2 regions of the Microbacterium sp. Cr-K20 genome follow, and region 2 is predicted to be linked to the other one. Evidence: predicted binding sites of a transcription regulator. Region 2 holds the regulator's gene; the other holds the start of a gene.
The links. The regulator HrcA, encoded in region 2, represses chaperone genes, less so after heat shock. The targets are predictions, from matches to a motif close to TTNGCACTCGNNNNNNNCGAGTGCNAA.

Region 1: the regulator HrcA is predicted to act here: its motif matches at 3,000-3,026, upstream of groES (co-chaperone GroES).

Annotation. Positions count from the first base shown of each region.
Region 1 covers NZ_JARE01000059.1:14,515-20,493, reverse strand. The annotation lists gene GZ67_RS0114160 (ABC transporter substrate-binding protein) at 106-1,359, opposite strand; gene rarD (EamA family transporter RarD) at 1,504-2,436, opposite strand; gene groES (co-chaperone GroES) at 2,618-2,914, opposite strand; gene GZ67_RS0114145 (class I SAM-dependent methyltransferase) at 3,072-4,283, shown strand; gene GZ67_RS0114140 (hypothetical protein) at 4,306-5,514, opposite strand; gene GZ67_RS0114135 (hypothetical protein) at 5,498-5,979, opposite strand, start outside.
Region 2 covers NZ_JARE01000050.1:220,450-226,428, reverse strand. The annotation lists gene GZ67_RS0111900 (PhoH family protein) at 1-269, opposite strand, end outside; gene GZ67_RS0111895 (HIT domain-containing protein) at 349-699, opposite strand; gene GZ67_RS0111890 (16S rRNA (uracil(1498)-N(3))-methyltransferase) at 764-1,492, opposite strand; gene dnaJ (molecular chaperone DnaJ) at 1,495-2,610, opposite strand; gene hrcA (heat-inducible transcriptional repressor HrcA) at 2,649-3,680, opposite strand; gene GZ67_RS0111875 (carboxylesterase/lipase family protein) at 3,784-5,202, shown strand; gene hemW (radical SAM family heme chaperone HemW) at 5,222-5,979, opposite strand, start outside.

The sequences.
Region 1 (5,979 bases), on a different contig from region 2:
CCCGACATCCGTGCGAGCTCCCGACGGATGAACCGGGACGGGACGGGGCGGGGCGGGGACGACGAAGGCCCCGGATGCTGAGCATCCGGGGCCTCGTCTGTGCGCTTACTTGAGGCGCGTGGTGGTGTTGTCGGCGCCGAACTCGTAGACGCCGATCGCGGCGCCCTTCGGGTCGTTGTTCTCGTCGAACGTGATCTCGCCGGAGAGGCCGTCGTAGTCCGCCGTGCCGCCGCCGTTGATGATGTCGGCGCACTCGGCGTACGTGGTGCACTTCTCGCCCTCGTCGCCACCGCCGGACACGGTGCCCATCTGCTCGGCCATGTCGGCGCCCTCGACGGAGCCGGCAGCCAGAGCCGACAGCGCCATGAGGATGACGGCGTCGTAGGCCTCAGCCGAGTAGGTCACGGCGTCGATCGGGTCGTTGCCGTCGGCGGTCCAGACCTCGTTGAGCTGGTCGAGGAAGTCCTGCGGCAGCTCAGCGCCGGCGCGGGTGCCCTTCGAGCCCTCGAGGTTGACCGAGACGTCGGTGCCCCAGTCCTTCAGGTTGCCGTCGACGAGGTACAGCGAGCCCGTGTCGACGCCCGCGTTGCCGAGCAGCGGCGCGATGGTCGCGAACTGGTCGTACGAGACGACCGCGACCGCGTCGGGCTTGGCGGCCGCGATCTCGGAGACCTGAGCGTTGAACTGGCCGTCGCCCTGGTTGAACGATGCATCCGCGACGACCTCGCCGCCGGTGCCCTCGAACGTCGACTTGATGGCTTCGAACAGGCCCGTGCCGTAGGGGTCGTTCTGGTAGATGATGCCGAGGGTCTTGTGACCGTCTTCAGCGATCTGGTTGCCGAGGACCTCGCCCTGCAGGTTGTCGCTCGGTGCCGTGCGGAAGTACAGCGGGTTGATGCCCGAGAAGTCCGGCGACGTGTTCGACGGCGAGACGGTGAGGATGCCCGCGCCGGCGTTGCCGTCGAGGATGAGCTTGGTGACGCTCGACGACGCGGCGCCGACCATCGCGGTGATGCCCTCGTTCTGGAGGTTGGTGATCGAGGTCTCGTACGCCTTGTTGTCGAGGTCACCCTCGTCGGCGGTGGTGAGGTCGATGGTCACGCCGGCGTCGGCCTCGTTGATCTCGTTGACAGCCAGCTGGACGCCGGCTTCCATCGGAGCGCCGAGGAAGGCGAGCGAGCCGGTCGCGGGAAGCAGCGAGCCGAGCTTGAGCGTCAGATCGACGGCCGGCTTCTCACCACCTTCGCTGGGCTCAGCGTTCGGCGTGCTGCTGCAGCCGGCGATGACGATGGCGGATGCGCTGATCAAAGCGATCCCTGCGAAGACCTTCGCGGTGCGCGAACCCTTCATTGCGTTCATGGTGCTCCCTTGCGTAACTGAACGTGGATTGTGACCACGGGCGGGTGCTCTAACACTAGGGCGTGATACCCGTCCGCAGGGGGTGCAAGTATCTCGGTGCGTTAACGATCCGATACCGGGATTCCGGGCCGGAGAACCGCGGGTTCAGACGAGTTCGGGCGGGGCGATCCGGCGCCCTCGGCGGGCGGCGATCAGCAGGTCGACGACGAAGACCCCGATCGCGATCCACACGATGACGAACCCGGCCCAGCGCTCCGGCGGCATGGGCTCGTGCAGGATCGCGACGCCGATGAGGAACTGCATCACCGGGGTGATGAACTGGATCATCCCGATCACCGTGAGGTTGATCCGGCGGGTTCCCGCCGCGAACAGCAGCAGGGGCACGGCCGTCGCCACACCGGCGAAGGCCAGCAGCACGGCGTGCACCCACCCGTTCCCTCCCATCGTGATGCCCGCGGGAGTCGTCGCGACCACGATCAGCTGCACGACGGCGATCGGGATCAGCCAGAACGATTCGAGGGTGAGACCGCTGACGGCGTCCACCGCCGGACCGATCTTCTTCTTGATGAGCCCGTAGACACCGAACGACGCGGTCAGCGAGAGCGCGATCCACGGGAAGGCACGGTAGGCCACGATGATCACGACGACCGCGATCGTGGCGATGGCGATCGCGGCCCACTGCAGCTTCCGGATGCGCTCCTTCAAGACGAAGACGCCCAGCAGCACGGTGGTGATGGGGTTGATGAAGTAGCCCAGACTCGTCTCGACCACGTTGTCGCTGAGGGTTCCGATGAGGAACACCTGCCAGTTGACGTAGATCAGGAGACCGGCGAGCGCGGTCCAGCCCAGCAGCTTCGGCTGCCGCAGGATCACACCGAACGGCGCCCAGCCGCGCGTGACCGTGAGCAGCAGGATGCAGAAGACGAACGACAGCAGCACCCGCCACGCGACGACCTCCCACGGACCGGTCGGCACCAGGAGGAGGAAGTAGAGCGGGAGCACGCCCCAGAGGAGGTAAGCGGATCCGGCGTAGGCGACTCCGGCCGTCTGCGTTGCGCGGGTCGTCTCGGGGGTCACCGCACAACACTATGCCCGCACCGGCGGCCCGGAGAGCGGCGGCCCGTCGCCGCGCGGAGATCGGCAGGAATCGGATGCCTGATGGCGGGATGCAGAAGGGGGCTCGGATGCCGAAGCATCCGAGCCCCCTTCGAGGACCTGGGCACCACTCTTCGAGAGGGGCGGAACCCGGTTCCGCAGATCAGCGGACGACGACCGCCAGGACGTCGCGAGCGGACAGGACGAGGTACTCGTCTGCGCCGAACTTGACCTCGGTGCCGCCGTACTTGCTGTACAGGACACGGTCGCCGACAGCGACGTCGATCGGAACGCGGTTGCCGTTGTCGTCGATGCGGCCGGGGCCGACGGCCACGACCTCGCCCTCCTGGGGCTTCTCCTTGGCGGTGTCGGGGATGACCAGGCCACTCGCGGTGGTCTGCTCGGCCTCGACCTGCTGGATGACGATGCGGTCTTCGAGCGGCTTGATGGAAACCGACACGGTCTACCTCTTCTTTCTTGACACTGACACGAAAGACTTGTTCGCACTCTCAACCCGAGAGTGCTAATCCAGTCTATGCGCTGGGCTGGCACTCATGCAATGCGAGTGCCAACGCACGCCGTGATTCAGTGATGCGAGCGGGAATTAGGCTGAGGACGTGGAGATGTCCGAGCTGCGTGCCCTGCTGACCCCCGCCGGTCTCGAACTGCTCGACACGGTCGGGACGATCGGGTCGACCGCCGACGTCGCCCGCGCCGTGTCACGGCTGCGTGCCGCCGGGCACTCCCCCGAGCTGGTCTCGGCGGTGGTCGGCCAGGCGCACCTGCGGTCCAAGGCGTCGGCGAAGTTCGGCCCCTTCGCCGCGCGGATGCTGTTCACCCGAGCCGGGCTCGAGCAGGCGACGCGGCTCGGTGTGGCCGCACGACACGCCCAGCGGATCCGCAGCGCGGGGTTCACCACCGTTGCCGACCTCGGCTGCGGGATCGGCGGCGACGCCCTCGCGTTCGCCGGAGCCGGACTCGATGTGCTCGCCGTCGATGCCGACGAGGTCACCGCCGCCATCGCGGCCTACAACCTCGCGCCCTTCGGAGAGGGCGCGGTGGTTCGGCACAGCACGGCGGAAGACGCCTTCGAGGGCTCGGATGCTTCGAACGCACGCGCGATCTGGATGGATCCCGCCCGGCGCACCTCCGGGCACAGTGAGACCCGCCGCGTCTCTGCAGACGACTACTCCCCCTCGCTGGACTGGGCCTTCGACGTCGCGGCGCGCGTGCCGACGGGCATCAAGCTCGGCCCCGCGCACGACCGCGACGCTCTTCCCGCCGACGCCGAGGCGCAGTGGGTGAGCGCCGACGGCAGCGTCGTCGAGCTGGTCGTGTGGAGCGGCGCCCTCGCCCGAGAAGGCGTGCGACGCTCGGCGCTCGTGATCCGCGGCGACCGATCGCACGAGATGACCGCACCGGCCGACGTGGCCGATGAGCCCGTGCGCGAGCTCGGCGCCTTCGTGCACGAGCCGGACGGCGCCGTGATCCGCGCCCGCCTGATCGGCGATGTGGCCCGGAGCCTCGATGCCGGGATGCTCGACGAGCACATCGCCTATCTCACCTCGGATGCCGCGCTGACGAGCCCGTTCGTGCAGTCGTTCCGCGTGCGCGAGACCCTGCCCGCCAACCCCAAGGCGATCAACGCCGCTCTCCAGGCGCACTGCGTCGGTCGCATCGAGATCAAGAAGCGCGGTGTCGACATCGACCCTGCGGCGTTCCGGAAGAAGCTCACGCTGCGCGGTGATCAGGAGGCCACGCTGATCCTCGCGCGTATCGGCGATCAGCGGCGGGCGATCCTCGCCGATCGGGTTCCTGCCGCCGGCTGACCGTCGCCGAGCCCCGCCGGGATCAGCCGCCGTCGCTCGGGTCCTCGACCTCGATCTGCTCACCCGGCGACACCGGGATCACGACGGGGTCGTTCTCGACGCCGGGCGCTGCGGAGTCGACGGAGACAGTCAGGTACGGCGTCTGCTGGTTCGTGAACTGCAGGTCCAACGCCGCGGTCGCGACCCGCGCACCCGAGGGGTCGACGGTCTCGAGTTTCACGGTGAGGCCCTCCGCGAACGCGGTCTCGAAGCCCTTGCAGACGACCGGCCCGGCGGCATCCACGATCAGGCACCGCTCGGTGGCGCCCTGTTCCGATAGCCGATCCCCCAGCCACACCGGCGCGTCCCGGAAGACACCGACGAGCGAGAGACCGAGCTCGAACCCCTCCGTGGTCAGTGATTCCGCCCGGTCGCGCACGTCTTCGGGGAACTGGGCCAGGAGCGAATCGACCCCGCCCCACCGTTGGATCGCGACCAGCGGCTCCCCCGCTGTCGAGAGGAGCATCGTGGCCTGGATGATGTCGGAGCCCGTCTCCCCCGGGAGCGACAATGACGCCGACAGTCCGCGCTCCGACTCCTCCGCGGCGAGACAGTTCGTCTGCGACTGCACGCCGACGTCGAGGACCAGGCAGGCGGCCGATCCCTCGTCCTTCGTCGCGTACCAGACGAGGGCATCACCATCCTGCGCGACCGCGCGGACCGAACCGGGATCGAACGCCTCGGTGACCAGCTCTCCGAGGCGCTGCTGCTGCTCCGCCGTCAGCGGGATGCCGCCGGCTCGCGGCGCGAACAGCCCCCAGCCGATGCCGACGCCGAGCGCGAGCAGGACGGCGGACACGGCGACCAGCGTCGCCACCACCTGCCGGCGCATCGAGCCTCGAGCCGGGGTCGGGGGCGTCGGCTGCGGCGTCGGCGATGCCTGCGCATCCGGAGCACGCTGCGTGAGCGCTGCGGAGGGAACCTCGGCCGCGTCAGAGGCCGTGTTCGCCGCGAACGCTTCGTCGACGGGCCCGATCGCCACCTCCGTCTGGTCCCGCCTCATGGATCCGCCACCGCCGTCGGTACCGTGGCCGGCCTCCGACCGCTCCGGGGACGCGGCCGCGGCGTGCGAGCGACGCGAATCCTCGAGCGCGCGCAGCCGCTGCGATTCCGTTGCGGTCAGCAGCCCTCCTCGGCCGTAGGCCTTCCGCTGCAGTGCCCGTAACTCTTCGGCCTCAGTCTCCGACGGCACCCGAGGCATCTCCCTCCCGGGTGATGGTCAGATACCCGGGCCCCCGATTCGACATCATCTCCAGGTGCGTCACGCCGCCCGTCTCCGTGTCGACGACGTTGAGCACGAGGCTCGAGGCCTGCTCCTGCATGGTCTGCGGGTCGGCGCAGGTGACCGGAGCCTCATCGGTCGATCCGTCGTAGATGAGGCACTGGTTCTGCGACTCGGTCTGCGAGGCCATCCAGATCGGCACGTCGCCGTCGTAGCCGACGACCCAGAGCGAGCCGGCGTCGAAGCCGTTCTCCGCCAACCGGGCCGCCGTCTCCGATTCGGCCTCGTTCGCGTAGGTGATGCCGCTCTCCGTCGGGTCGTAGTCGTAGACGCTCACCGCGACAGCGGGTTCGCCCGATGCGGTGAACAGCATCTGCGCGCTGACCTCGCGCTGCAGGCCCTTGTGACCCTTGACCGAGATCGAGCCGTAGATCC
Region 2 (5,979 bases):
GTCAGGATCGCCTCGCCCAGCACCTCGCTCGGCCGGGGACCCCCCTCTTGGCGCAGCATCCGGGCGGAGCTGGAGACGTCGCTCGGAGCCAGATCATGACCTGCCCTGGTCATGGCGAGCAGCTCTTCGACCAGCGCCTTGGCCTTCGCGACCGCATCCACGCCGCCGCCGAGAGTGATCTCGTTGCCGCGCACGAGCACCTGGACGTCAGGGTGCTCCTTCTCGAGCATCCGCAGCAGGCGGTCCTGCGGGCCGAGGAGCTGCACCATGGCGACGCCATCGGCATAGATCTTCTCGACGGCCTCGGGCGGTCGACCGCCCAGGCTGCGTTCCTGCGGTTCGTTGTTGTCAGGCACCGACGCTCTTCTCGGTCAATCCCCCGGCCAGCACATGGGCATGGACGTGGAAAACGGTCTGTCCGGCGTTCGTGCCGGTGTTGAAGACGAGGCGGAAGTCGCCGTCGTCGGTGTGCTCGGCGGCCAGCTTCCCGGCGAACGCCACCATCTCCGCCAGCAGGGACGGATCCCCTGCGGCGAGCTCGGTGACATCGCGGTACTCCGCGGTCTTCGGCACCACGAGGAGATGCACCGGTGCCTGCGGGGCGATGTCACGCAGTGCGAACAGGCGGTCGGTCTCGCCGAGGATCTCGGCAGGGATCTCCCCGTTCAGAATGCGCGTGAAGATCGAGGGTTCCGTCATGCGATCAAGTCTACTGATCGCCGCGTCCCCAGCGGCCTGACGCCGTGGGCGGCCGGAACGCAGCTCACCAGCGGCCGAGCGCGACCGACAGCACGGCGATCGCCGCCGGGCCCGCCGTCGACGTCCGCAGCACCGTGTCGCCCAGGAGCACTCTTTCGGCGCCCGCAGCTGTCAGCCGGTCGAGTTCTTCCTCGGCGATCCCGCCTTCCGGCCCCACGACCAGCACCAGATCGCGATCGTCGGCCGAGATCTCGGAGAGGCGCACGGATGCGGTGGGGTCGAGGAGCAGCACGCGCTGCGAGGTCGCCCGCTCGGCGAGCTGCGTCGTCGAGACCGGTGCGGTGACCTCGGGCACCCAGGCCCGATGGGCTTGCTTCGCGGCCTCGCGCACGATGGTCGCCCACCGTTCGCGACCCTTGACCGCCTTCGGTCCCTCCCAGCGGGAGACGCTGCGGCTCGCCTGCCACGGCACGATCTCGTCGACGCCGAGCTCGCACGCCGCCTGCACGGCCAGCTCGTCGCGGTCGCCCTTCGCGAGCGCCTGGACCAGAACGATCCGAGGGCTCGGAGCCGGTTGCTCGACGCGGTCGGAGATCCGCACCTCGACGCGGGTCGGGGACACCTCTTCGGCCGCACCGATCAGCCACACGCCCGCGCCGTCGCCGACCGTGACCGCCTCGCCGACCCGCAGGCGCCGCACGACGGCGGCATGCTTCGCCTCAGCGCCGGTCAACGACACGAGGTCGCCGACTCCGGCATCCGTCGACGACTCGACCAGGAAGTGCAGCGCCATGATCAGTGGCTGCGGAAACGGTCGCGGAGCTTCGAGAAGAGACCGGGCTGGAACTGCGCGAGCTGCGGATCCGGAGCCTTGGTCTTCTTCGCGAAGTCCTCGATCAGCGCCCGCTGCGCGGAGTCCAGCCGGGTGGGCGTCAGCACCTGCACGCCGACGCGCAGGTCTCCGCGCTGGGTCCCCCGGAGCGGGGTGATACCCCGCCCCTTGATGGTGAGCACGTCGCCGGACTGCACGCCCGCGCGGATCTCGAGGTCGACCTCGCCGTCGAGCCCCTGGATCGTGGTCTCGGTGCCGAGGATGGCGTCGGTCATCGACACCTCGAGCGTGGCGAGCAGGTCATCGCCCTCACGACTGAAAGCGGGGTGGGCGTTGACCGTGACCTCGACGTACAGATCGCCGTTCGGGCCGCCCGCCTTGCCGACCTCGCCCGAGCCGGGCAGCTGAAGGCGAAGGCCGGTCTCGACGCCGGCGGGGATGTCGAGCGAGACCGTGCGACGCGAGCGCACGCGGCCCTGGCCTCCGCAGGTGCCGCACGGGAACGGGATGGTGGTGCCGTAGCCCTCGCACGTGCCGCAGGGCTGAGAGGTGACGACGTTGCCGAGCAGGCTGCGCACCTGACGCTGCACGTGTCCGGAGCCGCCGCAGATGTCGCAGGTGACGGGGGACGTACCCTCCTGGCAACAGGAGCCCTGGCACGTCTCGCACAGCACGGCGGTGTCGACGTCGATGTCGCGGTGCGCGCCGAAGACGACGTCACCGAGGTCGAGCGTGACACGCACGAGAGCATCCTGTCCGCGCTCCCGGCGCGAACGGGGTCGTGCGCCGCGACCGCCGCCCTGGGAGGCACCGAAGAACGTCTCGAAGATGTCGCCGAACCCGCCGAATCCGCCGAAGTTGCCGGCAGTGCCGTCTCCTCCGCCCATGTCGTAGCGGCGCCGCGACTCGTCGTCGCTCAGCACGTCGTACGCGTGCGTGACGAGCTTGAACTTCTCCGCCGCATCCTCACCGGGATTCACATCCGGGTGCAGCTGTCGCGCGAGACGTCGATACGCCTTCTTGATCTCGTCGGTGGAAGCGTCTCGGGACACCCCGAGAACCTCATAGTGGTCCGCCACAATCGCCTTTCTGCGTGTGTCTTCCGGACGCGACCGCGTCAGCGGCCGGCCTCGTCTTCGTCGAGCATCCGCGACAGGTAGCGGGCGACCGCCCGTGCCGCCGCGAGATTGCTCGGGTAATCCATCCGCGTCGGCCCCATCACGCCGACGCGCGCGGTGCCGCTGGGCGCGGCGTAGTTGCTGGCGACGATCGATGCCTCACCGAGGCCGAACGGTGCGTTCTCGGTGCCGATGCTGGCGGCGAGTCCGTGCTCGTCGGTCACCATCTCGCTCATCAGCCGCAGCAGGGTCACCTGCTCCTCGATCGCCTCGAGGAGCGGATGGATGCTGCCGCGGAAGTCCTGCTCGCGACGAGCCAGGGTGGCAGCTCCCGCCATCACCAGACGCTCCTGTCGGAATCCGCTGAGCTCGTCCATGACGACGCTCGCGATCGCGCGCAGCACGTGATCCTTCGGCGCATCCTTCACGGCGAGCAGTGCCTGCAGGCGGTCCGAGGCCTCGCCGATGCCGTGACCGGTGATCAAGGCGGCCATGCGTGCACGCAGCACCGCCATCTCGGCCTCGTCGATGGCCTCCGGCAGCTGGGCCACGCGTTGCGACACACCGCCGGCGTCCGTCACGAGGACGATCAGGAGTCGATTGGGGGCCAACGCCACCAGCTCGACGTGCGTGACGTGAGCACGTGCGAACGAGGGGTACTGCGCGAGCGCCACCTGACCGGTGAGCTGCGTCAGCACCCGCACGGTGCGCACCATCAGGTCGTCGAGGTCAGCGGGCTCGCCGAGGAACGACTCGATCGCCGAGCGCTGCGCGGACGAGAGCGGCCGCAGCTGCGCCAGGTGATTCACGAAGACGCGGTAGCCCTTGTCGGTCGGCACCCGACCGGACGAAGTGTGCGGCGCCGTGATGAGCTCTTCGTCCTCGAGCAGCGCCATGTCGTTGCGGATCGTCGCCGCCGAGACGCCGAAGGAGTGCCGGTCGACGATGGATCGGCTGCCGACGGGTTCGTGGGTCTCGACGTAGTCCTGCACGATCGCGCGGAGAACCTGGAGTCCTCGCTCTGTGACCATCGCCCTTCCCTTCCGCTGGCACTCGGACGTTCAGAGTGCCAATCCTACCCCGTGCAGCTCGGGATTCTCCGTAGCGCGGATGCGCGACCCTAGGATGACGCTCATGACCTCCTCACCTCAGACCACGTTGTCGAGCGGCATCGTCCGCGGCTCCGCGGAGGAGGGGGTCGACCGCTACCTCGCCATCCCCTATGCCGCACCACCGTTCGGCGAGAACAGGTTCCGCGCCCCACGGCCGGTACCGGCGTGGGAGGGCATCCGTGAGGCGACGCAGTTCGGCCCCACGGCACCCCAGCTTCCCTACGCCGGCGCGATCGGCGAGCTCCTCGGCTCCGTGCATATCGACGGCGAGGACATCCTCACGGCCAATGTCTGGGCACCGTCCGGGGCCTCCGCGGCGCCGGTGCTCCTGTGGATCCACGGCGGGGCGCTGGAACGGGGCACCGCTGCTCTGCCCCTCTACGACGGCACGGTCTTCGCGAAAGCGGGGATCGTGTTCGTCTCCATCAATTACCGCCTGGGCTCGGAGGGTTTCTCGGTACTCGAAGGTGCACCGAGAAACCTCGGACTGCGCGACGCCGCTGCGGCGCTGGAGTGGGTGCACCGCGAGATCTCCGCGTTCGGCGGTGATCCCGCGCAGATCACCGCGATGGGAGAATCCGCCGGCGGGGCGATCGTCGCCGGGCTTCTCGCGCGCGACGAATCCCGCGAGCTGATCCATCGGGCGATCATCGAATCCGGACCGTTGGCTGCACAGCCGGCGAAGAAGGCGGGACGGGTGACCGCACAGCTCGCAAAGCGCCTCGGTGTCCGGGCCGACCGTGACTCGTTCGCCGCGCTCTCACCCGATCAGCTGCTCGAAGCGCGAAGGGCCCAGTCCGCAGGCTCCTCGCCGCTGGGCGGAGCTCCCGGCTTCCAGTTCGCCATCGACCCGGACAGCCTGCCCCGCTCTCCGCACGAGGTTCTCGGCGAGATCGACACCCCCCTGTTGATCGGCAGCAACACCGACGAGTACCGGTTGTGGTTCCCGCCCGAGGCTCTGGCCGGCATCAGCGAGCTGAAGCTGCAGGCCGCACGGATCCTCTCCCGCATCCCTCGTCGAGCAGTGCGCGAGTATCGCTCGGCCTTCCCCGGGGCGAGCACCGGCGAGGTGTTCGGGCAGCTCGTCACGGACATGATGCTGCGAGGGCCGTTGAGTCGTGTGGCGGCAGCGCGACCGGAGCGCACGCATGTGTATGAGTTCGCGTGGCCGAGTCCGGTTCGCGATCTGCGCGCCGCGCATGCACTCGAACTCGGGTTCGTGTTCGATCGGCTCACGGACGACGAGACGGTGCGGCTGGCGGGCCGCGACGCCCCGCAGACGCTTGCGGACGAGATGAACACGGCCTGGGTCGGTTTCGTCACGAACGGCGACCCCGGCTGGCCGGTGTACGGCTCCGACCGACAGACGCGCATCTTCGACACCACGAGCGCGACGCTGCCGCAGCGCCGGACCGCGGGGATGGACCTGCTCCCGGGCTGAGCCCGCCCGCATCGGCCGATCAGTCGGTGAGCTCGCGCACCACGGCATCGGCGAGGAGCCGACCACGAAGCGTCAGCTGGACACGGCCGCGGATGGCGGCGGCCGGGTCCACGAGCCCGTCGGCGATCAGCCCGGCGACGCTGCGTCGGTTCGCGGCGGGCACCTCGTCGATAGCGATGCCCTCGCGGATGCGGCTCAGCAACAGGATCCGCTCCAGCGTCCGCGACTCGGCGTCCGGCCGTTCCGTGCCTGCGGCGGGCGACTCGGATGCCGCGAGCCGCTGCGCGTACGCCGCCGGATGCTTCACGTTCCACCAGCGCAGCCCGGCGACGTGACTGTGCGCTCCGGGGCCGAAGCCCCACCAGTCACTCCCCCGCCAATACGCGAGATTGTGCCGCGACCGCTGCTCGGGCGTGCGCGCCCAGTTGCTGACCTCGTACCAGTCGAAGCCACCGGCTGCGAGACGCGCGTCGGCGAGCTCGTACATGTCGGCCTGCACGTCGTCGTCGGGGGTCGGAACCTCTCCGCGGCGGATCTGGCGAGCGAGCTTCGTGCCGTCCTCGATGATCAGCGCGTACGCGGAGATGTGGTCGGACTCCAGCGCGAGCGCCGCGTCGAGCGAGGCTTCCCAGTCGGCGAGCGACTCCCCCGGCGCCCCGTAGATCAGATCGACGCTGACGGCGAGACCCGCGTCTTTGGCCGCGGCGACCGCGGTGGTCACGTTCTCGGGCCGGTGCGTGCGGTCGAGCGAAGCGAGCACGTGCGGCACGGCCGACT